DNA from 4 places in the Fundidesulfovibrio butyratiphilus genome. Region 3 is predicted to be linked to each of the others. Evidence: predicted binding sites of a transcription regulator. Region 3 holds the regulator's gene; each other region holds the start of a gene.

Region 1 (7,193 bases), 1.2 Mb from region 3:
CGAACCCCAGGTGAACCTGGTGGGCCAAAGCCGGGCCATGCGCGAGGTGTACAAGCAGTTGGGCCGTGTGGCCGCCACCGACGCCACGGTGCTGGTGCAGGGCGAGTCCGGCACGGGCAAGGAGTTGGCCGCCCGGGCCCTGTGGAGCTATTCCCCCCGCAGGAGCAAGCCTTTTGTGGTGGTCAATTGCGTGGCCATTCCCGAGACTCTCCTGGAAAGCGAACTCTTTGGCCACGAGAAGGGGGCCTTTACCGGAGCCAACCAGCGCCGGGCCGGCAAGATCGAACAGGCCCGGGGCGGCACCGTGTTTCTGGACGAAATCGGCGACATGCCACCGTCGATCCAGGCCAAGCTCCTGCGCCTTCTGCAGGAGAAGCAGATCGAGCGTCTGGGGGGAGGGGCTCCCGTCAGCGTGGACGTGCGCATCCTGGCCGCCACCAACCGCGACCTGGACGCGGCCATGGCCGAGGGCCGTTTTCGCGAGGACCTGTACTACCGCCTGAAGGTGGTGACCATCACCCTGCCTCCCCTGCGCGAACGCAAAGAGGATATTCCCCAACTGGCCGAACACTTTCTCAGTCTGCACGCCTCGCGCATGCATCTGGTCAATCCCGGCGTGTCGCCCGACGGACTGGTGGCCTTGGCCGAGCACAGTTGGCCGGGAAACGTGCGCGAGCTGGCCAACGTGCTGCAAAAGACCCTGATTTTCAGCCGGGGCCTGCCCATCAGCGACGCCGACGTGCAGGCCGCCATCGCCGGGCGCGCTCCCGAGCCCCGGCCCGAAGGCGAGGACGCCCTCAAGGCGTGGGTGCGCCGGGCCGTGAACGACGCCGGCCCCAACCTGCTGAGCGAACTGACCGACCGCTTCACCGGCATGGTGGTGGCCGAGGCCCTCAACGTCTGCGGGGGCAACCGCTCCAAGGCGGCCCGGTTGCTGGGCGTTTCGCGTCCCACCCTGTTGGCCAAGATGGACAAGCTGGGTCTGGTCGTCGAATCGAGCGTGCGTACCTGCGACGCCCCGGGGTGAGACCGCGCGCCGGGAGCGTGGTCGTGTTCGTCTCTTTCGCCCGGTTCGTCACGGGAGCGGCGGGGCAGTCCGCGCGGACCTGATGCGCCAGGCCGCCTGACCCGGCCGGGACCCGCGCCCGGAGCGTCCCCCGCCTCTTCGTCGCCCTGAACCGCCCGCTTGGCCGGCAAGGCGCGTTGGCCCGGAATCCTTTCCTCCCCGTGGTTTTCCTTCCCGATCCGCCCCGTTCGTGGGAGCGGGAGTTCCCGCCCGTGTCTGCGTTTTCGTCACTTCGTCCACGCCTTGGCCGCGCGGTCCGTCCGCGATCAGGCCGTTCCAAACGCCTCGTCTCGCGGCCGTTTAACAGCCCGTTGAAACAGTCGATTCTTGCAGCCTGCTCAAAACACTTGCTGGCAAGACGCGAGAAAAAGTCAAGCCCGAAGCGGAGTTGGCATCCGTTGAGGGTTTGAGTCTTTCGCAGCAACGCAGCCAGCAAGGATTTTCCAACAGGCTGTTAACAATACTGCTGGCAAAGCGCGCAAAAAGTCAGGTCCGAAGGGGAGTGGGAACTCGTGGGTCTGCATTTTTCGCGGCAACGCGGTCAGCGCGGAGTGGAGGGCGCTACGGCGCGAACCGGCCCATGACTGCGGTCACGCTCATGGACGGAGTCAGCGCGTATCCCGCAGTGAGGCCCAGCAGGGGCAGGCCCTGGCGGGCGAGCGCCACCAGGGGGGCCTGGGCCTCCAGGGAGAAGTCCAGATACCCGGGGCTGTAGGACGGCCCGCAGGGGGCGAGGGTCCCGAGTTCGGCCTTGAGCTGGCGCATGGTCTTGTCCGCCAGGAAGGCCCCCATGCGCTCCAGGGCGTAGCCGTCGAAGGCCCGGGAGTCGGCGAAGAGTTTGGCGGCGTGGTTTTCCAGGTCCGGCCCCAGGGTGGCGGCCAGGACCCAGACCCGGTCGCAGCCCCACAGACGGTGCATGAGCCGGAGGCTGGCCCGGGCGTGGGGGGCGAAACGGTCGAGAAAGTCTTCGCGTTCCAGATCCTTGGCAAAGGTGGTGGGCTGGGCGAGGCGGAGGGCTTTCTGCCAGAGCCCGGCCACCCGGTCGGCGACGGGATCGGTCGGGGCCACGCGCAAGGCGCGCAATATCCGTTGAAAATCGTTGCGCTGCGAAGACATGGCGGGAGGGTAGAAGCTTTCGTCCCCTAGGACAAGTCCGGGGCGAGGAAAATGCGTCATTGAATACGACTGAAAGAGTCTGTTTCGGGAAAAGGAAAAAAGAAATGGACGAACTGTAAAAAAAATTGACACCAAAAACGCTTCCTCCAGGAACAGGGAAAATAATTAGTAAGTTATATTAGGGTGTTGCAAATTGTGCATTTCGGCACGAGCTTTGCCTAAGGGGAACATGCCCATGGAAACCATGACCACCCACCCCATCGTCGTCCTGGCCGAACGCAATCGGCACGTGCGGGACTTTCTGCGCCGCGAGTTCGAGCGAGCCGGCTACGCGGTAAAGACCTGCGCCTTGGGATGCGAAGCGGGGGAAATGGCCATGTCCGGCGGCGACGTGCTGGTGCTCGACCTGGACGCGGCCGACATCGACCTTGGCGGCGTGATCCGCCGGGTCTGCGCCCGCAAGCCCGGTTTGCCCGTGGTGGTGCGCGCCCACAGCGCCGAGGAGGCCGAAGGCTGTCTGTTGGAGGGGCGCACGGTTTTCGTTCCCAAGGATCAGGACCCGGCCCGACTGCTTCGGGCCGTGTGCCGGATTCTTGAGAACGCCAGAAAGTCGGAAGGATGCGGGAAATAACGATCGCTTCGACGCAGCCGCAAGGCCGCGCGAAAGGGGTCCCCGCTGGAGAGTCGGTCAAAGGGTAACAGGCTTTAACTCAAGTGGAGGTCTTTGCAGTGAACTTCTTTCGAAACGTGTTCGAGTTCTTGATGGCCGGTTCGAGAGCCCACGCAAAGTGGGACTACGAAGTGTCCATGAACATCGTGAAGAACAGGAAGAAACTCCTGTTCCTGGCTTTGCTGGTCCTGCCCATCTTGGCCTTCACCTGCGTCGAGGCGGCCGATGTCATCGGCGGCAAGCGGGCCTACATGCCGGCGCACTACACAACCACCATCTTTCTCGCTTCCATCGCGGTCGGCTTGGCCGCCGGTCTCATCACCGGCTGCATCGGCGCCGGCGGCGGCTTCATCATCACCCCGGCCCTGATGGCCGCGGGCGTCAAGGGCATCCTGGCCGTCGGCACGGACTTGTTCCACATCTTCGCCAAGGCCATCATGGGCACCACCGTGCACAAGAAGCTGGGCAACGTCTCGGGCAAGCTGGCGGTCAGTTTCCTGTGCGGATCGGTGTTCGGCGCAATAGGCGGCGGCGCGATCAACAAAGGACTGTACAACGCCGACCCGCTGCTTTCCGAGCTGTTTATCTCCGCGATCTACTCGGTGCTGCTGGGTTTTCTCGGCTTCTACGCCATGTTTGACTTCCTGAAGACCAGCAAGGGCGGCGGCGGCGGCGACGCCCACGGCGGACCTGCCGGCGGCGGCGTTCCGCCCCTGGGTCTCAAGGTGCAGTCGCTCAAGATTCCCCCCATGGTCACCTTCGACGAGGACTTCGTGCCCGGCGGCCGCCAGATTTCGGCCTGGGTCGTGGCCTGCGGCGGCGCCTTTGTCGGTCTTCTGGCCGCCATCATGGGCGTGGGCGGCGGTTTCGTGACCTTCCCCATGTTCGTGTACGTGTTCGGCGTCTCCTCCATGACCACGGTGGGCACCGACATTCTGCAGATCATCTTCACCGCCGGTTTCGCGGCCATCAAGGAATACGCGATCTACGGCTTCGTGTTCTACACCCTGGCCATGGGCATGCTCATCGGATCGCTTTTGGGCATCCAGGTGGGCGCTCTCACCACCAAGGTGGTGTCCGGCGTGCAGATCCGCGGCTTTTACGCCATGTCCATCCTGGCCGGTTTCATCAACCGTGTGACCACCCTGCCCAAGAAGTTCACGGAGCTTGGCTACGTGTCCCTGCCGCCTCAGTTCAACAACACGATCGAACAGATCGGCATGTGGGTGTTCTGGATCGTCGTGGGCTTGTTCGGTGTGTGGGTGTTCGCCAAGTTCTTCGTCAATATCGGCAAGCTGCGCGGGGAGGAGTAGATCATGCTTATCGCCAACAAAGGTGCTTTCTCTAAGGGGTTTCTGTTGCTGATCACGTTCGTGGGGGTGTTTCTCTACATCATGTCGCCCTCATTCAACGGAAGAACCGGACTGCAGTTTTCCGATGATTTCTTCAACATGCTGTCCAAGCATTCCGCCGACTACTTCCCGGAAGTGAAGACGGTCGTGGACAAGCTCAAGGGCAAGGTGGTGAGCGTCAACGTGGTGGTCGCCCGTCCTGACATCAAGGTCGAGCCCGATGCGGCCAAGGGACAGGAAATCGCCAACAAGGACGCCCAGACTGAAGCCGCGGCCCTCGTCGCCGCCGGCGCCCAGGTGGATGTGAAGGACAATGTCATGAGCATCAAGGCGGACCTCGGCGTGGTGACCGGATACGCCATGAACAAGTCCTTGCAGGTGTTCAACGTCAAGGGTGAGGAAGATCTGCAAAAGCCCGAAAACATAGAAGCCCGCAAGCAGATCAAGGTGCTGTGGAAGGCTTTTGGGGCCATGATCAAGCCCCTGCAGCGCGAAAAGTACATTCCCGAAGCCAAGGCGCTCGACACCGTGATGCGCAAGGCCATCGAACCCGCCTATAACTTCTACGGTGTGGACGGCGAGCCTGTTTCCAAGAACATCCCGCTGCTGGTGGGCCTGCTCGCCTTCTACGTGCTCTACACCCTGTGGTACGGTTTCTCCATCTTCTTCATGTTCGAAGGCCTGGGGCTTTCCATGTCGAAGGCCAAGGTCAAGAAGGAAGCGTAAGCACAGGCGAGAAACCCGGTAAACAAACAAACCCCCTCCCGCCAGGCGGGAGGGGGCTTTGACATTTCGCGGCAGTACGGACCCTGGCGCGTCGCCTGGCCGCGACCACGCGAAAGCGTCAGAAGCGGCGACCGGGATGCGCCGGCGCGCAGGACCGAAGGCGATTATTTCCCGGATTCGATTTTATGAGCGGCCTTTTCCACCTCGTCGACAAATCCGCGCCGTGCGGCCCGGATGCGTTCGGCCAGGTCGGGGTCGCCCAGGGCCAGAATCTGGGCGGCCAGCCAGGCGGCGTTTTTGGCCCCGGCCTTGTCCAGGGCCACGGTGCCCACGGGAAATCCCGGCGGCATCTGCACCGTGGCCAGCAGGGCGTCCATGCCGCCCAGGGGCGAGGCGTTCACCGGCACGCCGATGACGGGCTTGATGGTGCGCGCGGCCACGGCCCCGGCCAAATGGGCGGCCATGCCGGCGGCGCAGATGAAAACCTGGCAGCCTTCGGCTTCCAGACGCGCCACCAGGGCCTCGGTGCGTTCCGGGGTGCGGTGGGCGCTGGTGACGGTGAAAAGATGCGGAATCTGCAAGCTTTGCAACACTTCGGAACAGGGGCGCATGACGCCCTCGTCCGAAGCCGAACCCATGAATATGGCGACCTTGGTCATGCTTGGCTCCTGGCTATGCCCTTGGCCCCGATGTCGGAGCGATGAAACGCGTTCTCGAAAGTGACCTTGCCTACTGCCTGATAGGCCCGCCTCTGGGCGGCGGCCAGGTCCGAGTCCAGGGCGGTGACGCCCAGAACCCGGCCTCCGCTGGTGACCAGGGCGTCGCCTTCGCGTTTGGCCCCGGCCACGAAGACCTTCACGTTGGCGTCGGCCTCGGCGTTTTCGATGCCCGAGATGGCCATGCCTTTGGGGTAGTTTCCGGGATAGCCCTCGGCCGCCATGACCACGCACAGCGCGGTCCGGTCGGTGAAGCGCAGGGCGGAAGGATCGAGGCGTCCGGCGGCGCAGGCCAGCATGGTTTCCGCCAGGTCCGACTCCAGGCGCATGAGCAGGGGTTGGCACTCCGGATCGCCGAAGCGCACGTTGTATTCGAGCACGAGCGGGCCGTTTCCGGTCATCATGAGTCCGGCGTAGAGCACGCCCTTGAAGGGGTGGCCCTTGGCGGCCAGGGTCTTGAGGATGGGCGTGATGACCAGAGCGGTCATTTCCTCCCAGCGGGAGCGGGGCAACACCGGAGCCGGACTGTAGGCCCCCATGCCGCCGGTGTTGGGACCGGTGTCGCCGTCGAACACGGCCTTGTGGTCCTGGCAGGAGGGCATGGGCGCGGCGCGTTCGCCGTCGCAAAAGGCCAGGAACGAGGCTTCCTCGCCCAACAGGCAGTCTTCGACCACAACGCGGGCTCCGGCCTGTCCGAAGACTTTGCGGACCATCATTTCGTCCAGGGCGTCCAGGGCCTGTTCACGGGTTTGGGCGACCACCACGCCCTTGCCTGCGGCCAGGCCGTCGGCCTTGATCACCATGGGCAGGGGGCGACTCTCCACATGGGCGCGGGCCGCCTGGTGGTCGTCGAACACGGCGAAGTCGGCCGTGGGCACGCCGGTTTCGCGCATGATTTGCTTGGCGAAGGCCTTGGACCCCTCGAGCTGGGCCGCGAAGGCGTTCGGGCCGAAGCAGGGAATGTTCGCTTGGGCCGCGGCGTCGGCCAGTCCGGCCACCAGGGGGGCCTCCGGTCCGGGGACGATGAGGCCCACCGCGTTTTCCCGGGCGAAGGCCATCAAGGCCTGGACATCGGTGTCCGAAATGGGGACGTTTTCGCACAATCCGGCGGTGCCGCCGTTGCCCGGTGCGGCGTAGATTTTGTTCACCAGGGGGCTTTGGGAAAGTTTCCAGGCCAGGGCGTGTTCGCGTCCGCCCGAGCCGACCAGCAGGACGTTCATGGAGCCTCCTTCGCGCATGCTTGCGCGTGGGGTAGCGCAAGTGCGGTTCGAAAGCAAACGCTTCTCCAATTAACCTGGAATCATTACTGATTGCTACTTATTACCTTTTTCGTTTGACATAGGAGACAAGGAATGCCAAGGAGTAACGAAAAAATCGCAACGAGACGCATCATGCACCACACACACGCCATCGCCATGGACTTCGAGTCCGCCCTTGAGCGCTTCAAGGAAATGTCCCAGGAACAGGGACTGCGCCTGACCCACCAACGGCTGGAGATCCTGCGGGAGCTCGTGGCGGCCAAGGACCATCCCAGCGCCGAGACCGTG
Region 2 (7,193 bases), on a different contig from region 3:
GAGGCCTTTTTGCAGCACTCCGAACTGGGCCGAGGCCGGCGAAGCGGACAGGGCGATAAAACAGCACAGCAGCAGGGCCCAACACGCGTACGAAACAGTCTTCATGGCGTCCTCATCAGGTGAAAGGTTCCCGGTTCGGTCCGGCCTGGTCCTTGTACCGCGCGAGGCCAGGGACCAGCCCGAAGGCCAGTCGCACCCATAGGAAAGGGTAGGATACCTCATCGTGTAGGAAAAGTGCGATGGCGTGTCAATGCCGGAGCAGGCCGGCGCGCCGTGGGGCGGCGCGGCGGGATGGGCGGATGGCCGGTGGATTCCGGGAAGACGAAAACGTGGTTCGGACAGGATGGCGCGGCCTTACCAGCCCGCCCAAAAAGTCGATTCATGCAGCCTGTTCAAACAACGTGCTGGCAAGGCGCGCAAAAAAGTCAAGCCCGAAGCGGAGTGGGCATCCGTTGAGGGTTTGCGTTTTTCGCAGCAACGCGGCCAGCAAGGATTTTTCAACAAGCTGTTACGAGGCGGTGATGTTCGAGCACACCTCGTAAATCCTGTCGCGCAGCCAGGCGTGGGCCACGTTGCCGTCCATGCTTTCGTGCCAGACCTGCAGGTAGTCGATGGTCGGAAATTCCTTCGGGGGATCGACGATCTGGGTCCCGGTGACGGCGGCGAGGGGGGCGGCCATGAGGTCGGGCACGGTGGCCACGCATTCGGACGAGGCGGCCACGAAGGCGGCGGCCATGAAATAGGGCACATAGGCCTTGATGTTGCGGCAGTAGCCCCGCGCCGAGAGCAGGAGGTCCACCAGCGAGTTGTACTTGTCCGACCGGGTGACGCACACGTGCTGGCGTTCGATGTAGTCGTCCATCGTGATGCGGCCGGACTGGGGAGCCTGGGCCTTCTGGACCAGGCATTTCATGCCGCATTGCAGCACGGTGCGGAAGTTGAACTCTTTCGGGGCCGGATACGGCCAAAAAGCGATGTCCACGGCGCCCAGGCGCAGGTCGTCGAAAACGGAGTCGCTCCAGGGAACGATCCGGACCGAGGCGGCCTTGTCCTTGAGGGCCTCGATCAGGTGGGGGACGATGATGAAGGCTCCGAAATCGGTGGCCGCGATGTTGAACACCCGGTTGATCGTGGAAGGATCGAACTCGTGGCCGTTCAAAATGGCGGAAAGCGACGGCATCACCGCTTCCAGGGCGTTTTGCAGTTGGACCGCCAGGGGGGACAGGACGTATACTCCTCCGCGCCGGATCAGGAGTTTGTCCTTGAACGCCTGACGAAGCTTGTCGAGCATTTTGCTCATCGCCGACTGGGTGACGCCCATTCGCAAGGCGGCCCGGGAAATATGTTTTTCGGCGAGAAGAACTTTCAAAGCTGGAAGCAGATTTAAGTCAAATTCCCTATTGTAAAGCATTGAGCACCAGTTTTTTGGCAAGAGACGCGCACGACCATAGGCAGTGCATGGGCAATGGTAGTTTGTCTGAGGTTCGATGCCACGGCGGGACGGATAGCCAGGAAGCGTCTTCACATGCCCGTCGCCAAACGGCCTGAAGCGCTATCAATAATCATGAAACAGGGCAAGGCCAACTTTCTTATTTACATCTGCAAGAAAATCCTAATGTCTGCAACACTATTCCCCGTTGTAATAAGGAGTATTCCATTTCACGGATTGACCTGAACCAGAGCCTGAAGGAATATGGCACATTGAATTGTGCATATTCGGAGGCTGGAAGTTGAGTTCATCCCGCTACGACGGCAAGCTGCAATGTGATAGAACGTTTACAAGTCAACGGAATACGGCGATAGGTTTTGGTATGATTGACGATGTGAAGACGCTTCGTATTATTGCTGACTATACCTACCATTGGGAATTCTGGCGAGACCCGGCCGGGAAGCTGGTGTGGGTTTCGCAAGCCTGCGAAGCCGTCACCGGCTACACCACCCAGGAGTACGTCTTCTGTTCGCAGTCGCTCCTGGAATGCATCATGGCCCAACGCTCGCGCGACACCTGGTTGAAGCATGAGGAGTTCATTCGGAACAATCACGAGGCGCATTGCGAAATCGAACTGCTGGTCAGGAAGAAAAACGGAGAAGAAGCGTGGATTCTGCACACGTGCAGGCCAATCTATGACCAGCGCGGCGTCTATCTCGGGCGACGGGGATGCAACGTGGACATCACGTATCGAAAACGAATGGAGCAAGCGCTGGTCAGAAGCGAGTCCATCCTGCGCACGACGATCGATTCCATATTCGACGGCATAGTCGTCGCCAACCGGAGTCTGCACATCGAGCAAGTCAATTGCCAGATCTACTCCATGTTCAACATTTCGAAGGACTATGTCGGAAGCAGCGTGTGGAGTTTTTTCGAGGCGATTTGCAGCTGCGCTTCCAATTCGAATTGCGCGGTGAAGCTTTCGCCGTCGAACGGCGACATTTTTTCGTTGAACGACTACGTTTTTCTTACCAAACATGGCAAGTACTTCGCGGTGAATTCCCGCAAGACGGTGGATGAACTGAACTATACGGGGTGGATCTGGAGTTTCCGCGACGTCACCACCATCAAGCTGCATGAAGAAAAGCTCAACACCCTGGCGCGCACCGACCCGCTCACCGGGGTGGGCAACAGGCGGGAATTTTGCAATCGCGGGCAGCGGGAATTCGAACGCTGCAAACGCTACGGCACGCCCTTGAGCCTGCTCGTGCTGGACATCGACCGGTTCAAATCCATCAACGACCGATTCGGCCACGACGCCGGGGACATGGTGCTGGTGGCCGTGGCCAAGGTCTGCGAAGACCTCCTGCGCGGCTCCGACCTCTTTTGCCGTATCGGTGGAGAGGAGTTCGCCGCCCTGCTGGTCCAGACCGACGCAACCCAGGGCCTGTTCACGGCCTCGCGTCTGCACAAGGCCATTGCCGAGCTGTCCGTGGCCAATGGAAATTCCACAATTCACACCACGGTGAGCATCGGGGTGGCCAGCGTCGACCTGGGGCACGACTCCATCGAAAGCGTGCTCAAGGACGCGGACCGGGCCCTGTACGAAGCGAAAGCCCAGGGCCGAAACCGGGTCTGCTCCTCCTGCCGGGACGAGCCCGAAAGCCCCCGCTGACCCCGGCGGGCGGACCGCCTCCCCCTCTTTTCCCCTCGGTATTTCCCCTCCCACGCGACTCAAGCGCGATCGGTTGCCGGCCCACCCCCGGGAACCGGTCGCGCGCGTTCTTTTCGACCCGCCGCTCGCTGCGTCCTTCCTCTTGGACAATTTTGAAGGAACTTTTCTTACAATATTGTCTGACAAAACTGTCGCACCCCGAGTTTCGCCGGAGCGCCTCCGGGAGCGGCACGCCCCGCAGCCCGCGCCGAAACACGAGAATAACGAAAATTGTAAAAAACAGGTCGCCCTGGCACGCCCTTTGCGAGAGGAGTTTCGCTTTCGACAAAATCCATCATCACCCGGGAGGCGTGTATGAGAAAGATCGCTATCTACGGAAAGGGCGGCATCGGCAAGTCCACCACCACACAGAACACCGTGGCCGGTCTGGCTTCGATGGGCAGGAAAGTCATGGTCGTCGGCTGCGACCCCAAGGCCGACTCCACCCGTCTGCTCCTTGGCGGATTGCAGCAGAAGACCGTGCTCGACACCCTGCGCGAGGAAGGCGAGGACGTCGAACTCGACGACATCCTCAAGGTCGGCTTCATGGGCACCATGTGCACGGAGTCCGGCGGTCCGGAACCCGGCGTGGGTTGCGCCGGGCGCGGCATCATCACCTCCATCAACCTGCTCGAACAGTTGGGCGCCTACAAGGAAGACAAGCACCTTGACTACGCCTTCTACGACGTCCTGGGCGACGTTGTGTGCGGCGGGTTCGCCATGCCCATCCGCGAAGGCAAGGCCCAGGAGATCTACATCGTGGTCTCCGGCGAAATGATGGCCATGTACGCGGCCAACAACATCTGCAAGGGCATCGTGAAGTTCGCCGAAGCCGGCGGCGTGCGCCTGGGCGGGCTCATCTGCAACTCCCGCATGGTCGACCGCGAGGCCGAACTCATCACCGCCCTGGCCGATCGCCTGGGCACCCAGATGATCCACTTTCTGCCCCGTGAAAACCAGGTGCAGCGGGCCGAGCTCAACCGCAAGACGGTCATCGACTACTCGCCCGAGCACCCCCAGGCCGACGAGTACCTGACCCTGGCCAAGAAGATCGAAAACAATTCCATGTTCGTCATTCCCAAGCCGCTGGCCATCGAGGAACTCGAAAAGCTGCTCGTGGAATACGGCATCGCCAACTAGACCCAGACGACGTGAACCCCAACCAGCAGGAGATACCCGCATGCTCATCATGATCCGTTCCATCGTCAGGCCCGAGAAGGCGGACGACGTTCTGGCGGCGCTCATGGACGCCGGATTTCCGGCCGCCACCAAGATGTCGGTGGCCGGGCGCGGCAAACAGCGCGGCATCAAGATCGGCGAGATCACCTACGACGAGATTCCCAAGGTCATGGTCATGACCGTGGTCGGCGACAAGGACCAGGAGTTCGTGGTCAAGACCATCATCGAAGCCGCCCGGACCGGGGGCAAGGGCAACTTTGGCGACGGCAAGATCTTCGTCACCCCGGTGGAGGAGATGTACACCATCAGTTCGGGCGTCAAGGAAACCGACCTGTCTTCGGTCGGGGAGGCCAGGCCATGAAGGAAGTCATCGCCGTCATCCGCATGAACAAGATGAACCAGACCAAGCGGGCCTTGACGGAGTCCGGCCTGGCCGCCTTCTTCGCCCACGAGGCCTGGGGCCGGGGCAAGGGCCTGGTCAACGCCCTGGTGGCCCAGGGCGCGGCCGAGGGTTACCAGGAGGCCGCCGAGGTTCTGGGCAGCAAGGGAAAGCTTTTCGCCAAGCGCGTGGTCACCGTGGTGGTGCCCGACGACAAGGTGGAAGGCGTGGTCAAGGCCATCATGGAGGCCAACAGGACAGGCGCCGCCGGCGACGGCAAGATCTTCGTGGCCCCGGTTGCCGACTCCGTGCGGGTGCGCACCGGAGAAGCCGGCGCTCCCGCCATCGAATAACAGCCGGGCTCGTCGAGCCCGACACGAGGTATATATGGACGCACCGATGAAGGACCATGTGGTCTCGCCCCCCATCGATCCAGAAGAGGCCAAGAAGGAGCTTTTGGCCAAGTATCCGCCGAAAGTGGCGCGCAAGCGGTCCCAGCAGATTTTCGTCACGGAGAACGAAGGCAACGACGAGCGGGAAATCCTGGCCAACGTCCGTACGGTTCCCGGCATCATCACCATGCGCGGTTGCACCTACGCGGGCTGCAAGGGCGTTATTTTGGGCCCCACCCGCGACATCGTCAACATTACCCACGGTCCCATCGGCTGCGGGTTCTACTCCTGGCTGACCAGGCGCAACCAGACCGACGCCAGCGCCCCGGACGCGGCGAACTACATGCCCTACTGTTTCTCCACGGACATGCAGGACAAGGACATTATCTTCGGCGGGGAAAAGAAGCTCAAGCAGGCCATCCAGGAGGCCTACGACCTCTTGAAGCCCAAGGCCATCGCGGTGTTCTCCACCTGCCCGGTGGGCCTCATCGGCGACGACGTGCACGCCGTCTGCCGCGAGATGAAGGCGAAGCTCGGCATCAACGTGTTCGGCTTCTCCTGCGAAGGGTACAAGGGCGTGTCCCAGTCGGCGGGGCACCACATCGCCAACAACAAGATCTTCACCGAGGTGATCGGCACGTCCGACACGCCCAACAAGACGGGCAAGTACGTCATCAACATCCTGGGCGAGTACAACATCGGCGGCGACGCCTTCGAGATCGAGCGCATACTCAACAAGTGCGGCATTGTCCTGAACGCCACGTTTTCGGGCAACTCGACCTACAACGATTTCGCCTCGGCGCAGACCGCCGACCTGAACACCGTCATGTGCCACCGTTCCATCAACTACGTGGCCGACATGATGGAGACCAAGTACGGCATCCCCTGGGTGAAGATCAACTTCATCGGCGCCAACGCCACGGCCAAGAGCCTGCGCAAGATCGCCGCCTACTTCGGCGACAAGGAGCTGATGGATCGCGTGGAGGACGTCATCGCCGAGGAAATGCCCCCGGTGGAAGCCGCCCTGGCCGAGGTGCACCCCCGCACCCAGGGCAAGACCGCCATGCTGTTCGTGGGCGGGTCGCGCGCCCACCACTACCAGGAGCTTTTCCACGAGATGGGCATGACCACCCTGGCCGCGGGCTACGAGTTCGCCCACCGCGACGACTACGAAGGCCGCCGGGTGATCCCCGACATCAAGGTGGACGCCGACTCGCGCAACATCGAAGAACTGCACGTGGAGGCCGACCCCAACGAGTACAAGCCCCGCTTGAGCGAAGAGCGGCGCAAGGAGTTGGAGAACTCGGGCTTCAAGTTCAAGGAGTACGAGGGACTCATCCCCGACATGCCCAAGAAGACCATGATCATCGACGACCTCAACCAGTTCGAGGCCGAGAAGCTCATCGAGATCTACAAGCCTGACGTCTTCTGCGCCGGCATCAAGGAAAAGTACTCTGTGCAGAAGATGGGCGTGCCGCTCAAGCAGTTGCATTCGTACGACTACGGCGGACCCTTCGCCGGATTCAAGGGCGCCGTCAATTTCTACCGGGAAATCGACCGCATCACGAGCACCAAGGTGTGGGACAAGATCAAGGCCCCCTGGCACAAGGAAGGCCCGGAACTCGAAGCTTCCTACGTGGTCGGCTAGGAGGAACAAACCATGACGCTTCTCAAGCACACAACGGCGGAAATCAACGAAGATCGGCAGGCTCTGACCATCAACCCGGCCAAGACCTGCCAGCCGGTGGGCGCCATGTACGCGGCCCTGGGCATCCACGGTTGCCTGCCGCACTCCCACGGCTCCCAGGGCTGTTGCGCCTACCACCGTTCGGCGCTCACCCGTCACTACAAGGAGCCCATCTCCGCGGCCACCAGCTCGTTCACCGAAGGTTCGAGCGTGTTCGGCGGGCAGTCCAACCTGCTCACCGCCATACAGAACATGTTCTCGGTCTACGAACCGGACATCATCGCCGTGCACTCGACCTGCCTTTCCGAGACCATCGGCGACGACCTGACCCAGATCGTGGAAAAGGCCAAAAGCGACGGCAAGGTGCCGGAAGGCAAGTACGTCATCCACGCCAACACGCCTTCGTACGTGGG
Region 3 (7,193 bases):
GGCCACGCCGTCGCCGATGCCGGTCGTGCCCAGGTTCTCACGGTCGAGCAGGACGCGCTTGGCCTTGGCCAAATCCAGGTCGGGCCAGTGCGCGCCCAACGGCGCCACCAGCTCGGCCAGCACGTCTTCCTTGTTTTGCGCCTTGAGATCGTCCAGGACGAATTCCTGGCGAAGGTAGTCCGCCAGGCGCATCTAGACGACCACCCCAGGGTCGATCAGGCCGTAATCGCCATTTTTCATCCTGTGGATCACGTTCACGCGGTCCGTCTCGGCGTTGATGAACACCAAAAAGCCCTCCTTCACCACCCCAAGCTGTTCAGCGGCCTCTTCAACGGGCATGGGCTTGGGCGAGAAGTTGTCCGACTCCACGATGGCGTGGGTGCGCCCTTCAGGGGTTTCGGTGATGGAAACCACGTCCAGGCGGACGCCGGCCGCGGCCTTGCGGCGGTCCTTCATTTTGTCGCGGAACTTGCGAATCTGGGCTTCGAGCTTGTCGGTGATGAGGTCGATGGTGGAGTACATGTCCTCCGATTCCTCATGGGCCGAAATGTGCAGGAAGTCGGCGCTGATCACTACGTCCACGATCTGGCGGGTCTTTTCCACCTGCAAGGTGACGACCACTTCGGCGTGGTCGGAATTGCTGATGTATTTCGGAAGTTTCTCGAAGCGCTTGAGCGCATAGTCACGTAGACCCGGAGACGGCTCGAAATTCTTGAAGTTGAAAGCGATGTTCATGGGAAACCTCCGGAATAATGCCGCGCGACGCGGCGTTTACAAGACGGCCTTGCGCTTGGATGACGACTCGATCCCCATGGCCATGCGGTATTTGGCCACGGTGCGGCGGGCGATGTTCACCTGCAGCTTTTCCTTGAGGATGTCGGCGATCTGTTCGTCGCTGATGGGCTTTTTGGGGTCTTCCGCGCCGATGAGCTGCTTGATGAGAGCCTTGACCGACTCGGAGCCCACGCTTGTTCCGTCGTCCAGACCGAGCGCCGAATTGAAAAAGAACTTGAGTTCGTAGATTCCGTGCGGAGTGGCCACGTACTTGCTCGTGGTGATGCGGCTGACCGTGGACTCGTGCATGCCGATGTCCTCGGCCACGTCCTTGAGAATGAGCGGGCGCAGCTTGCTCACTCCGTGTTCGAAGAATTCCCGCTGAAATTTCACTATGCTCTCCAGCACCTTGAAGAGCGTGCGTTGGCGCTGGTACAGGCTCTTCATGAGCCACATGGCCGAGCGCATCTTGTCTTGCAGGTAGTCCTTGTCCTTGCCCTGCCCGCAACGGCTGACATCTTCCATATAATACGGCGAAAGTTGCAGTTTGGGCAATCCGTCTTCGTTGAGAACGATGACGAAATCTTCGCCGTACTTGTACACGTAGGCGTCGGGACTGACGTACACCGGGTCCGCGGAACTGAAGCTCGCCCCGGGCATGGGGTCGAGGGACACGATGATGTCCAGATACTCGCGGATGTCTTCGAAGGTGATCTTGAACTTCTTGGCCAGGGCCTTGTAGCGCTTCTTTTCCAGGTCTTCGAGGTGTTCGTCCACCAGGGAGAGCAGAATGGGATCTTCGTAGCCCAGAAAGTCGAGCTGGACCCGCAGGCATTCGCGCGGAGTGCGGCTGGCCACGCCCACGGGATCGAAATGCTGCACCACCTTGAGCACGCGTTCCACCTCTTCCGGGGAGGCTCCGGTGTCCTGGGCGAGTTCCTCGGCGCTGGCCTGCAGGTAGCCGGTGGAGTTCAGGTTGCCGACAATGGTTTCGGCGATGTGGCGTTCCTGCTCGTTTAGGGCCGAAAGGCTGATCTGCCAGGAGAGATGCCCTTCCAGCGAGGTGCGCCCGGAGAGTCTGGCCTCGAAGGAAACGCCGTCTTCCGGGGCTTCGTATTCCCGGGTGGTGGCTTGGCGGCTGGTGGACGCGAAATCGCCGATGTAGTCGTCCCACTCGGCCGTTTTTTGCAGCTCGCGCTGCATTTCGGCCTCTTCGCGGTTGGACTCCGGGGCCTTGAGCTCTTCGGCTATGGTGGGTTCCGGGTGCTCGTCCTCAATCAGCGATTCCTCAAGCAACGGATTTTCCAGCAATTCCTGCTGGACGGTCTCCACCAGTTCCAGACGGGAAAGCTGCAGCAGCTTGATGGCCTGCTGCAACTGCGGCGTCATGACCAACTGTTGGGATAGCTTGAGTTGCTGTCTGAGCTCCAAAGCCATTTCGAGTCATGTCTCCCGGTTGTCGTGTCGAATTCGTCGAAATTTCACAAGAAAAGGAATTCGACTAGCAAAAAAAATGCCGAAATGTCGCCTCGACAAGGACAGTATGCCATCAATAAGCCGAAGTAGCAAGACATGCCGTGCATTCACAGGCTGTTGGACGAAATAAAAAGTCCCAACACGCCAGAAAGACAGCGGCATTCCCGGGAGCTGAACGCGCCTGTTCTCTTGCTCTTTTGCCGGCGTCAGTCGTCAAGCCAGCGCCGCCACAGGGGGTCGCGCTTTCCCTGGGCCATGAGCAGAAACCGGATGGCCTGGCGCACCGCCCCGGCGCCTCCGGGACAGGCGGACATCCAGTGCGCCAAACGCAAGATTTCGGGCTGCGCTCCGGCCACGGTGAGCGCCAATCCCGCCCGGCGCAACGCCGAGGCGTCCAGCCAGTCGTCGCCCATAAAGGCGGCCTGCTCCGGCGCGAGGCCACGTTCTTCAAGCATCGCTTGAAAAAGTGGGGCCTTGGACAGGTGACCGCCCTGAAAGTCCTTGACGCCAAGTTCTTCCATGCGTCGGCGCACCTGGGGATTGCCCAGCCCAGAGAGCACCGCCACTTCAATGTCCGCGGCCTGGGCCAGCTTTACGCCCATGCCGTCTTCAATGGCCAGGCGTTTGAGGTCGTTTTCCGGGGCCAGTCCCGCGTAGAGGGCGTTGTTGGTCAGCACGCCGTCCGCGTCGAGCACCAGCAATCTGACCGACCGGGCCCGGCGAAGCGCTCTGGCCGTCACTTCGCCGGGACGTAGCGGACGCCTCATTGTCCCTTGCGTTTGGCGATGGCCGCCTTGATGAATTCGCGGAACAGCGGGTGGGGCCGCATGGGGTTGGACTTGAATTCGGGATGGAACTGACAGCCCAGAAACCAGGGGTGTTCGGGCAGTTCGACGATCTCCACCAGGGCCTCGTCGGGCGAAAGGCCGGAAAACACCATGCCGCCCTTTTCGAAGACCTCGAAATAGGCCTTGTTGAATTCGAAGCGATGGCGATGGCGTTCCTCGATGCGTTCCTGGCCGTAGGCTTCCATGGCCTTTGTGCCGGGGCGCAACACGCAGGGGTAGGCTCCCAGGCGCATGGTGCCGCCCTTGTCGCAGTTGGGGTCGCGGCGTTCGATCTGCTTGGTGCGGAAGTCGTACCACTCCCGCATGAGGTAGATGACCGGGTCGGGCGTCTGCCGGTTGAATTCCTCGGAGTTGGCTTCGGGCAGGCCGAGCACGTTGCGGGCGTATTCGATACAGGCCAACTGCATGCCCAAGCAGATGCCGAAATACGGAATCTTGTTCACCCGGGCGTAGTTTATGGCTGCGATCTTGCCTTCCACGCCGCGCGAACCGAAGCCGCCCGGCACCAGGATGCCGTCGAGCCCGGCCAGGCGTTGGGCCACGTTTTCCGGGGTGACCTCCTCGGAATTGACGTAGGACAGGCTCACGCGCGACTCGTTGGCCGCCCCGCCGTGCACCAGGGCTTCGTGCAGGCTTTTGTAGGCTTCCTTGAGGTCCACGTACTTGCCCACGATGCCTATGGAGACTTCTCCCTTGGGGCCGGTGAGGCTGACGGCGAGTTGCTTCCAACTGTCGAGCTGGGCGTTTTTGGCGGGCAGGCGCAGGAGAATGGCGATTTTTTGGTCCACGCCCTCGGCATAGAGCTTGAGCGGCAGTTCGTAGATGTTGCCCACGTCCACGCAACTGAACACGGCGTCCGGGTCCACGTTGCAAAAAAGGGCCACCTTGCTCTTGATCGAGGAGTCCAGTTCGATTTCCGAGCGGCAGAGAATGATGTCCGGCTGAATGCCGATGGAGCGCAGCTCCTTGACGCTGTGCTGGGTGGGCTTGGTCTTGAGCTCTCCGGCCACGCGCAGGTACGGCACCAGGGTCAGGTGGATGTAGAGCACGTTGTCCTTGCCCAGCTCGCTGCGCAATTGGCGGATGGCCTCCAGAAACGGTTGGCCTTCGATGTCGCCCACGGTGCCGCCGATTTCGATGATGGCCACGTCTTCGTCCTTGGCCACGCCGAGGATGCAGCGTTTGATTTCGTCGGTGATGTGGGGAATCACCTGCACGGTGCCGCCCAGGTAATCGCCCCGGCGCTCTTTCTGGATGACGGTGTTGTAGATGCGCCCGGAGGTGAAATTGTTGTTCTGGCTCATCACCACGCCGAGAAAGCGTTCGTAGTGGCCGAGGTCCAGGTCGGTTTCCGCCCCGTCGTCGGTGACGTACACCTCGCCATGCTGAAAGGGATTCATGGTGCCGGGGTCGACGTTGATGTAGGGGTCGAGCTTCTGGATGGTCACCTTGAGGCCCCGGGCCTGGAGCAACGCGCCGATGGAGGCCGCGGCGAGGCCCTTGCCCAGGGAGGACAACACCCCTCCGGTAACGAAAATGAACTTGGTGCGCATGGCTTACCCTCCTGGGGCGTGGTATGCTGAAAAAATAGGAAAACCCCGGCCGTGTTGACCAAGCGGCCAGGGGCACGTATTGTCCAGGGGTTCATCTAAGCGCTTGAGGCGATTTTTTCAAGAATCGATGGAGACCCTTCATGGCCCAAGTCAAGACCCTGGTCATCACCGGCTACGGCACCAACTGCGAAGTGGAGTCCGCCCATGCGGCGAATCTGGCCGGTTCCGACCAGACGGACATCGTTTTTTTCTCCGATATCACGGCCGGGAGGGTCAAACTCCCCGGTTATAATTTTCTCATTTTTCCCGGCGGATTTCTCGACGGCGACGATCTGGGCGCGGGCCAGGCCGGGGCCATCCGCTGGAAATACGCCGCCACCGCCACGGGCGAGTCCCTGCTGGATCAGTTGCGATCGTTTTTCGACGAGGGCGGTCTGATCCTCGGCATTTGCAACGGCTTCCAGTTGCTTGTCAAACTGGGGCTTCTTCCCGCCCTGGGCGGACGCTACTTCGAACGCCAGGTCACGCTTTCCAACAACGATTCCGGCCGGTTCGAGGACCGTTGGGTGCGCATGCGCGTCAACGGGCAAAGCCCCTGCGTGTTCACCAGGGGCCTTTCCGGACTCGACCTGCCCGTGCGTCACGGCGAGGGCAAGATCATTCCGGAAAACCAGGCCGTGCTGGACGAAATAGTGGCCGGCAACCTGTACGCCCTGCAATACGCCGACGAGGCGGGCGAGCCCACCCAGGCGTATCCGGCCAATCCCAACGGTTCGCCTCTGGCCATCGCTGGGCTCACCGATCCCACCGGGCGCATCCTGGGGCTTATGCCCCACCCGGAGGCCTTCAACCATCCCTCCAACCATCCGGGCTGGAGCCGGGGAGAGAACACTTCGCCCCTGGGTATCGCCATCCTGGAAAACGGAGTCCGGTATTTGAAGGCCGGCGCGTAAACGCGTTGCGCGGAGGAGTCGGCCGGGCGCATACCATGATTGTATGCGTCGGCGCGTGGGGGGCAAGAAACGCCTCCGGCGGCCAAAGGGGGTGACCCCCTTTGGAATCCCCGGGTGCGTGGCGGCTGGTCTTCGTCTGCGCCAAGCTTGAAGACGCGTGGGTGATCCTGACGTCTGACGTTTGCATGTCGGCGGCGTCGCTTTTGGGTCGGGCTTTGGCCGGCCCAAAAGCGACGCCGCCAGTCTCGGGGGCCTGGGGGCGAGCTTCGCCCCCAGCGGGGTTCAGGGGCGGCGCCCCTGGCCGCCGGAGGCGTCTTCTCTTCTCTTTCTCTTTATCATCATCTTCTCTTCCAACGGAGACCCCATGCCCTCCTGCCCCGCTCTGACGCTTTGTCCGGACCGGCCGCCGCCGGGGTTTTCGTCCTGGCGACAGGTCATGGACGTGGCCTTGGGCGAAGCGCGCAAGGCCACGCTGACGGGCGAGGCTCCGGTTGGCGCGGCTCTTCTGGAGGCCGCGAGCGGCCGGGTGTTGGCCACGGCGCACAATGCTCCCTTGAGCGAGTGCGACCCCACGGCCCATGCCGAGGTGCTGGCGTTGCGCCGGGGAGCCAGAGAGCTTGGTAACTACCGCCTGGGCGGGACGATTCTGGTTGTGACGCTGGAGCCCTGCCTCATGTGCCTGGGGGCCATGGTCCACGCCCGTATCGGCGCCCTGGTGTTCGGAGCGCGCGATAGAAAGGCCGGGGCTGTGGTCTCGAATCTTGAGGGAACCGCCCTGCCCTTTCTCAATCACCGCTTTCCGGTGCTGGAAGGCGTGCTGGCCCAGGAGTGCGGGGCGACGCTGAGCCGCTTCTTCGCGGCCCGAAGAAAGGACAAGGCCGGTCGGTAGCCGTTTTTCGGTTCCCCACGAGCCGTTTTGCAGTCGGTTCTTGCGGCCATGGCGTCGTGTCGCGTCCAAGTCGCCAGGCGTGGCGGCCGGCAGGGACGTTGGCCCGACCGCGCAAAGAACTTGCCAAACGGGCGTGTTTTCACTATGGAGACTCTTCCTTACTTGGCGCGGAGAGGTACCGAAGTGGCCGTAACGGGCCCGACTCGAAATCGGGTTACGGGTTAATAGCCCGTACGTGGGTTCGAATCCCACCCTCTCCGCCACATCACGATTCAAAGCGGTCCGAAAAACCGCGAAAATATTGAGAAGCCGGGCTAGCGATAGTCCGGCTTCCTCCTTTTTGATCCGTTGACAGCCGGACAACACCCGAAGCCGCGCCCCTATTCATGCGACCTGACGCGCCAGGGGGTTCGAATCGTCTTCTATTGAGATATCCACCGCCAGACAGGCGGCATTGCATCCGCCCTGCCTATACGTAAACCGAACCAATAATGAATCCTAAAGATAACGCCCAACCTTCTGTCCGAATCGTACGGGCAGCTTGCCGTCTCCACCCGCCGCCTCTCCTCGGGGCGTCGGGTGAGCTCCTCCTCGGACGACGCGGCGGGCTTGGCCGTGCGGGCGCTGATGCGTTCGGACATCTCTTCTCTCAACCAGGGCATCCGCAACGCCAACGACGCCATTTCCCTGATCCAGACTG
Region 4 (7,193 bases), 930 kb from region 3:
CTTCCGGCGGGAGCGGCAATATCCACGCCGCTGTGCCAGGCCTTCTGATGCGTGAAGGGATCGCGCCGCCAACCGAAGTCCGAGGTGATCTCGCCGGACACGGGCTGCACCAGGGAGTCGCCCGCGTCGGCCAGGGCCTTGTCCGCCCCTTGCAGGTAGGCCGCCCCCGGCAGGCCGAGGCGCTGGGAAGGCGTGCCGGAAAGCCCGGAACGCAAGGACGCGGAACCGACCGCCACGGGCCGGGAAGACGCGTCGCGGGTCCCCGTAGCGGAGGCGCCCTTCATCGCCATCGGCGGCTGGATCATGGTCTGGCCTTCGACCTTGGGCTTGCCCACGGGCATGCGGTCAAGCGCCGTGCGACGCACTCCGGCCAGGGTCGGGCCCTGCTTGGGATCGAGACGCTTTTCCCCGCTGACGGCCATGCTCTTGGCGTCCTCGGGCTTCACGGCCTTGTCGCGCGCGCTCAACTGGGCGAACATGAAGTCGGACAGGCCGATGCCTCCGTTCTTGGTTAGGGTCTTGGCGTATTCCTCGTCGAACATGGAGACGTACTGGTCCTGCATGTTGCCGTGCAGCAGGCCGTCCTTGGGAACGGACTTGCGCATTTCCTTGACCAACTGCCCGATGAACACGGCCTCGAACCCCTCGCAGGCTTCCTTGAGCTTCTTTTCCTTGCTCGGCCCCGGAGCGATGCGCTTTTGCAGGGCGTCCATCCGCATCTTGCGGGCGACGTCCTCGCCGACTGCGGCTCTGGCTTCGGCTTCCGAGGGAATGGCCATGGCCTAGATGACCTCGAGGTCGGCCTGCAGGGCCCCGGCGGCGCGCAGGGTCTTGAGGATGCTTATCAGGTCGCGCGGGGTGGCCCGCAGCACGTTGAGGCCTTCCACCAACTCCTGGAGGCTCGCGCCTTCGATCATGCGCAGGGCCCGGTTTTGCTCGGAGGTGTTGACGTTGGTCTGGGGCACCACCACGGTCTGGGCGCCCTGGGGGGCGAAAGGCAACGGCTGGGAAACGTCGGCCGACTCCTGAATGAGAATCTGCATGTTGCCGTGGGTCACGGCCGAGCGGGTCAGCTTGACGTTCAAGCCCAGGACCACGGTGCCGGTCTTTTCGTCCACCACCACGCGGGCCTTGTTGTCCGGGGAAATTTGCAGGTTTTCCAGAGTGGCCATAAGGGGCACGATGTTGCCCTGGTGCTGCGGAGGCACGTCCACCTTGACCGTCGAGGCGTCCAGGGCGCGAGCGTAGTTGCCGCCCATGGCCTGGTTGACCTTGGTGACGATCTGCATGGTGGTGGAGAAATCCGCGTACCCGATATTGATGGTCAGATCGTGCTGGGCGTTGAACTCGAAATCCAGAGCGCGCTCCACGTTGGCCCCGCCGGGAATGGTGGCCACGGTGGGCACGTTCTTGGTGGTGGAGGCCGCCGCGCCGGAGGCCTGAAAGCCACCCACGGCCACCGGCCCCTGGGCGATGGCGTAGACGTTGCCGTCCACGCCCTTGAGCGGCGTCAAGAGCAGCACGCCGCCCATGAGGCTGGTGGCGTCGCCCAGCGACGAGACCGTGACGTCGAGCTTGGAGCCGGTCTTGGTGGTGGAGTCCATTTGGCACGTCACCATGACCGCCGCCACGTTGGCCGGACGCAGGGTCTTCTTGTCCACGCGCACGCCCATCTTGTCGAGCATGTTCCAGATGGTCTGGATGGTGAAATCCGACCCGCGCTTGTCTCCGGTTCCGGTAAGCCCCACCACCAGGCCGTAGCCCACGAGCTGATTGGTGCGCACCCCCGAAAAGGAGGCCAAGTCCTTGATACGGGCCGCCTGGGCCTGGGTGGGCGCCAGGAGCGCCAGTCCCAGAATCAGAGCCGCCAGCGCCGTCTTGAACATTGTCGTGAAAGCCATGTCATCCTCTCCCTGGATGTCCCATCCGCCTCGCCGCGCCTAGAAGGGCCACACGTTGTCGAGCACCCTGGACAACCAGCCGGGCTTTTGCCGGTCGGCCAGCACGCCCGTGCCGTACATTTCCACCTGGCATTCGGCCATGGCCACGGAATTGATCGAATTGTCGGGCTGAATGTCCGAAGGCCGGACCAGACCGCGCACCACCATGATCTGGGTGTCGTCGTTGACGCGCACCTGTCTGGCGCCTTCCACCTGCATGACCCCGCCGGGCAGGATGTTCACCACCCGGCATCCGATGGTCGAGGTGATGTAGTTCTTGCGGCTGGTTTCGGCGTCCGACGTGAACTGGTTGTTCGAGCTGGTCTTCACGATGGGGCTTGAGCCGATGCGCCCCTGCATGTTGATGAGCTGGCCGGCGTTGACCCCGGCGTTGGTGAGCAGGGTCGACCCGGGCACGGGGTCGATTTGGTGGTTGCTCATGTAGGCCGACACGCCCATGTTGGTTTCGTTGTCCTTGTTGCTCTTGGTCTTGACCGTGCTCTTGGCGTCGGACTTCTCCACGATGTTGACCATCACGATGTCGCCCACGCGCCTGGCCCGGTTGTCCTCATAGAGGTAGTTGGGCTGGGAGGCCTGGGAATAGAGCGAAGCCGGATTGTGCGACGGAGGCGGAGCCTGGGCCACGGGCGGGGTCAGCGACGGCATGGGCGTCGGATTCTTGGTGGCCGGCTGCACGCAGCCGCCGCACAGGGCTGCCGACACGGCCAGGGCGACCAGGGTCTTGATGTTGGAATTCATGGGGCCTCCTCCTTACCGGGCGACCACGGTCTTGGAATCGACCACCGTGGCCGTCAGTTCCTTGCCGCTTTGCATGTTGCGTACCGTTATCAGCTTGTCCTTGCCGCCCTCGGTCAGGGCGGTGACGGGCATTGTCAGTTGAATGTGCGGTCCCTTCCAGACCAGGATCACCTGGTCGCCCTTGCTCACCAGGGGCATGGGTTCGAGGGTTTCGCTGGTCAGCGGCGTTCCCGGCGTGAGCGAGGTCTTCACCCGCATGAGCTCGGGCGACTTGGGGTCCCAGGGAATGCCCTTGACGTAGGCCATGTTGCGCTTTTCGTAGATGAACATGCCTTCCTTGATGGAGCCTTCCTTGACATAGAGGTCGCGCGAGGACACGGGGATCATCCGCCAAAAGTTGACGAAGGCCGTGGCCGAAGCCTGACGCAGGGTCTTGCCCTCCAAGTCCGAAACCACCATGCGCATGTGCACCCGGCCCGGCGCTACGGGGCCGCCGGATTCGATGGACAGGCGCTCGCTCTCCTCGTTGACAAAGACCTGCTGGGGCATATGGATGTCCTTGACCTCCAGGTCCCCGGGTTCGTTGTTCATGGATCGCGTCAAAAACTCGACGACAAGCTTTTTCACGTCGCCGCCGGACACGGGCTTGGCCCCTCCCTTGCGCAGGGTGATCTGCTCGGGCACCACGAAATTGCCTTCCACGTTGGGAAAAATCTTTTCCAGATCGGCTATGACCTTGCTGCGGGCCAGGGTCATCTGTCCCTCGCGTCCGGGAAAGTTCCACAGGGGGGTTTCGGCGAGAATCTTCCAGGTTTCGGCGTCCATGTCGCCCACGGGCTGGGCGATCTCGCCGAGCATGACCCGGTCGCCGGAAATGGCCGCCGCGGGCAGCAGACGCACCCGCCAGGTGAACGGATCCGCCCCGAAAACGATCTGGGCCGCGGCCAACGCCGACACCAGGATAAAAGCGCCCAGAAGACGCGCGCCGGTGGTCTTGATCAACATGCGCTGTCCCTCCCTTGTTCGCCCTTACCGCTTGATGTTGGTGGCCGTCTGCAACATGGCGTCGGCCGTGGTGATGGTCTTGGAGTTGGCCTCGTAGGCGCGCTGTCCCACGATGAGCCCCACCATTTCGTCCACCATCTGCACGTTGGACATTTCCAAATATCCCTGCACCAGGGTTCCGGCGTTCAAGTCGCCGGGGGTGTTTTCCTGGGGAGCGCCCGAGGCGTCGGACTGCTTGTAGATGTTTCGCCCCTGGGCGGTCAGGCCGGCGGGGTTTATGAAGGTGTAGACGGGGATGGTGGTGGAGGCCAATTCCGTCCCGTCGCGGCCCGTGCAGGAAATCTTGCCCTGCTCGGTGATGGTGATGGTCACGGTCTCGGGCGGCACGGTGAACTGGGGTTGCAGGATGTAGCCCTGGGCCGTGACGATGGTGCCGTCCTGGTTGGTCTTGAACGAGCCGGCGCGTGTGTAGACCTCGTCGCCGTTGGCGTCGAGCTTGAAAAAGCCCTGGCCGGAGATGGCGATGTCCAACTGGTTGCCGGTGTTTTGAAAATCGCCCTGGGAAAAGAACTTGTGCACCGTCGTGGGCTTGACGCCCATGCCCACCTGCAAGCCCGTGGGCAGGCGCGAGCCGCTTTCGTTCTGGGTGCCGGCCACGTTCAAGGTCTGGTACATGAGGTCCTCGAACTCCGCCCGGCTTTTCTTGAAACCGATGGTGTTCACGTTGGCCAGGTTGTTGGCCATGGTGTCTATCTGCAGTTGCATGGCCTGCATGCCTGTGGTGGCCGTGTACAGGGATCGCATCATGACGGTGTTTCCTCCTTAATCCGATTACCTGGACTCGCCCACGCGGGAGGCTTTTTCGTCCATGTCCTGGGTGCTGGTGATGATCTTGGTATACGCCTCGAAACTTCTGTGCGCCTCGATCATGCCCACCATCTCCGTAACCACGTTGACGTTGGGTTTTTCCAGGTATCCCTGGTAGATCATGGTTTCGCTGGTATTGGTGGCCTGGGTGGCGGGCAGGGCGCCGTTGGCCCCGGTGAACAGGCTGGAGCCCACCTTTTGCAGGGTCTTGGGATCGGCGACCTTCACCAGGTCCACGCTGCTCACGGGCTGGTTGTCCACCATGACCGAGCCGTCCGGCATGATGGCCACGTTGCGTCCTTCGGGCACGCTCACCGCGCCGGACTGGCCCATGAGGGCGAACCCCTGGTTGGTGACCAGTTGACCGTCCACATTGCGGTAGAACTGTCCGTTGCGCGTGAGCATGGGACCGTTTGGCGTCTGCACCCGGAAGAACCCCGGGCCGCTGATGGCCAGGTCGAAGGGGTTCTCGGTATGTTCGAGCGCCCCCTGGCTGAGGTCCACGGTCTGCTCGGCCAGGCGGGGCTTGGCCACGATGACGGCGCTCGGCAGCCGCTTCTTGAGGTGCAGGGCGTCGCGAGGATCCGGGGCGTAGTCGGTGGCCAGACGCTGGAACACGTCCTGAAACGAAACCTTGTCGGCCTTGTAGCCCACGGTGTTGGCGTTCGCCAAATTATTGGCGATGATATTGAGCCGCATTTCGTTGCTGAGAGCGCCGAATATCGCGCTTATTGAGCTTTGCTGCATGTCGGACGCCTCCTCGAACCGGGGATCAGCAGGAAGCGTGCCAAGGGGAGAGAAGTTGACGCCGGCGCGAAACGACAAACACCGACGCCGGCGAAAAGGCCGACAAACGCCCGCGAGAAAGGGCTACGAGGAAGGACGGGAGGAAGACGGGGCGATCGTATCAGCCCTTGTCGTGATGGGCCTGGGAGTCGCCTTTGTCACCGGCCTGAGCGTCGCCAGGGCCATCGGCCGTACCGCCCATGGCCGCCGGCAAGGTGGGCTTCACCTGCGCCCAAAGCTCGTCCAACAGGGCGCGAAAGGCTTCGTCTTCGGGGACGGGGTGACACTGAGAATCGAATATTTTATCATTAAAAAGCGTTTTTCCACCTCTTTTTAAAGCACGTAAAAGGGCTGGTTTAGCTTCGTCCTGTCTGCCAACAAGAAATAATGCGTAGGCTTTGTTGCCGAGCGCCCCTATGCGATCTTTACCACGAATATAGACCATACTTTTTTCAATATTTTTCAACGCGTCATCAAGTAAAGCCAAACGCTGTGGCTCATTATACCAAATCTGCTTGGCCTGAAGAAGCTTTTCAAAACCCAGCCCGCTGTATCCCTTTGCCACTTGCGTCTGCAGGCTTGGCTCATTGCTATCACCATATTCATGTATAACCTCTTCGTAACAAGACACTGTCTTCGCTGTGTTACCCAGCCTGTGATGGAGTGTCCCCATGTTGACAAGCGCCATCGCTAGAGCCTCCTGAAGACCAGGCTCCGTTGAGTTATGGAAACGAACAATCACCTCGCCAAGTGCAGCCAATGCCCCTTCTATATTCTTCATTTCTCTAAGTGCAGCCCCCTTATTAACAAGCGCCTTGGCCACCTGCTCCTGAACGCCGGGGTCGCGAGAGTCCCCAAAACGGCGAATCACGTCATCGTAGGTGGCCAATTCACCATCAGTATTATTCTGTTTGTGGAGCGCGATTCCCTTATTAAAAAGAGCTTTTGCTTTTTCGTTATCAGGCGCCCCGGCGTCTTCTATTATTTTCTCGAAACAACGAACAGCATTCATGTAATCAGAATTATTATACGCAATAAACGCTTTTAATCTCCAATCTGTGTATGCAAATCCACTTTCATCTTCACTTTTTAATTCTTCTCCGGCCTCTTCAAGAAGCTTTTCCTGCTTGTCTGACAGGGCAGGACTTCTTCCCTCGCTAGCAGCGAGTTGCACCTTGCTGATAATTTGAGCCAAATTTTCTTCAGCATCGTTGCGAACCTTGCAGAGACATTGCAACTCTTGTTCAAACTTATTTTTATATTCTTCAACAAGTTTTTCAATTTTTGACTTGAACTCAGACTCTTGTCTTGAACCCCATGCTAACATGTTATCTTCGTATTTCTCCATGTTCTCTTTAAGCCACTGCTCTGCAGCCTTCTCCGCTTCCTCCCTTCCTTTTCTCCCTGCATTAAAAAACGAAATTCCACCAATTATAACCATACACAACGTGATCAAGAGGCCAAGCCCTGCCAAAAAAACTTGTGCTGTCTTTGCGGATGAAAGAGCTTCTGTGACCTTCACATCCAACCCATGCACGGCCTTCGCCTGCTCAGTCGTCTGGGTTTTCACGTCCTGAAATCGGTCTCCCAGACGCTGCAGGTCGTCACCTCTTTTCCGTTCGCTTTCTTGTCTCCGCAACGTTTCAATGTCTTTAAGTTGGCGAAGCTGGGACTCCAGGTCGTCGATGCGCTTCTCCAGCCGCGCGGCGTCATCGCTTGCGGCCGTGCGGCCGCGCTCGGCGGCCAGGCCGGAGTCAGCCGCAGCCAAATTCAGAGCCAGCGGCAGCGTCAACACGACCAGCAGGCGCAAGACGGGAACACAACAACGCATGGGGT

What was found. The regulator sigma-54, encoded in region 3, starts transcription at its own class of promoters, with help from an activator protein. The targets are predictions, from matches to a motif close to CTGGCACGGNNNNTGCTT.
Region 1: the regulator sigma-54 is predicted to act here: its motif matches at 2,385-2,402, upstream of ACYQ01_RS06650 (DNA-binding transcriptional response regulator).
Region 2: the regulator sigma-54 is predicted to act here: its motif matches at 3,394-3,411, upstream of nifH (nitrogenase iron protein).
Region 4: the regulator sigma-54 is predicted to act here: its motif matches at 5,345-5,362, upstream of flgF (flagellar basal-body rod protein FlgF).

Annotation. Positions count from the first base shown of each region.
Region 1 is NZ_BAAHXA010000001.1:1,398,303-1,405,495, reverse strand. Features, by position in the region: gene ACYQ01_RS06660 (sigma-54-dependent transcriptional regulator) at 1-1,027, shown strand, start outside; gene ACYQ01_RS06655 (hypothetical protein) at 1,628-2,140, opposite strand; gene ACYQ01_RS06650 (DNA-binding transcriptional response regulator) at 2,412-2,813, shown strand; gene ACYQ01_RS06645 (sulfite exporter TauE/SafE family protein) at 2,912-4,165, shown strand; gene ACYQ01_RS06640 (hypothetical protein) at 4,169-4,930, shown strand; gene purE (5-(carboxyamino)imidazole ribonucleotide mutase) at 5,095-5,589, opposite strand; gene purD (phosphoribosylamine--glycine ligase) at 5,586-6,866, opposite strand; gene ACYQ01_RS06625 (Fur family transcriptional regulator) at 7,038-7,193, shown strand, end outside.
Region 2 is NZ_BAAHXA010000002.1:273,736-280,928, forward strand. Features, by position in the region: gene ACYQ01_RS12360 (hypothetical protein) at 1-105, opposite strand, end outside; gene ACYQ01_RS12365 (LysR family transcriptional regulator) at 509-1,411, opposite strand; gene ACYQ01_RS12370 (sensor domain-containing diguanylate cyclase) at 1,812-3,104, shown strand; gene nifH (nitrogenase iron protein) at 3,459-4,283, shown strand; gene ACYQ01_RS12380 (P-II family nitrogen regulator) at 4,324-4,683, shown strand; gene ACYQ01_RS12385 (P-II family nitrogen regulator) at 4,680-5,054, shown strand; gene nifD (nitrogenase molybdenum-iron protein alpha chain) at 5,089-6,741, shown strand; gene nifK (nitrogenase molybdenum-iron protein subunit beta) at 6,754-7,193, shown strand, end outside.
Region 3 is NZ_BAAHXA010000001.1:196,872-204,064, forward strand. Features, by position in the region: gene ACYQ01_RS00925 (PTS sugar transporter subunit IIA) at 1-192, opposite strand, end outside; gene hpf (ribosome hibernation-promoting factor, HPF/YfiA family) at 193-735, opposite strand; gene rpoN (RNA polymerase factor sigma-54) at 772-2,211, opposite strand; gene ACYQ01_RS00940 (KdsC family phosphatase) at 2,457-3,017, opposite strand; gene pyrG (CTP synthase) at 3,014-4,651, opposite strand; gene ACYQ01_RS00950 (phosphoribosylformylglycinamidine synthase subunit PurQ) at 4,792-5,604, shown strand; gene tadA (tRNA adenosine(34) deaminase TadA) at 5,969-6,493, shown strand; tRNA gene ACYQ01_RS00960 (tRNA-Ser) at 6,663-6,756, shown strand; partial or broken gene ACYQ01_RS00965 (flagellin) at 6,989-7,193, shown strand, end outside.
Region 4 is NZ_BAAHXA010000001.1:1,127,856-1,135,048, forward strand. Features, by position in the region: gene ACYQ01_RS05505 (peptidoglycan DD-metalloendopeptidase family protein) at 1-779, opposite strand, end outside; gene ACYQ01_RS05510 (flagellar basal body P-ring protein FlgI) at 783-1,901, opposite strand; gene ACYQ01_RS05515 (flagellar basal body L-ring protein FlgH) at 1,941-2,699, opposite strand; gene flgA (flagellar basal body P-ring formation chaperone FlgA) at 2,712-3,704, opposite strand; gene flgG (flagellar basal-body rod protein FlgG) at 3,729-4,511, opposite strand; gene flgF (flagellar basal-body rod protein FlgF) at 4,536-5,318, opposite strand; gene ACYQ01_RS05535 (tetratricopeptide repeat protein) at 5,479-7,188, opposite strand.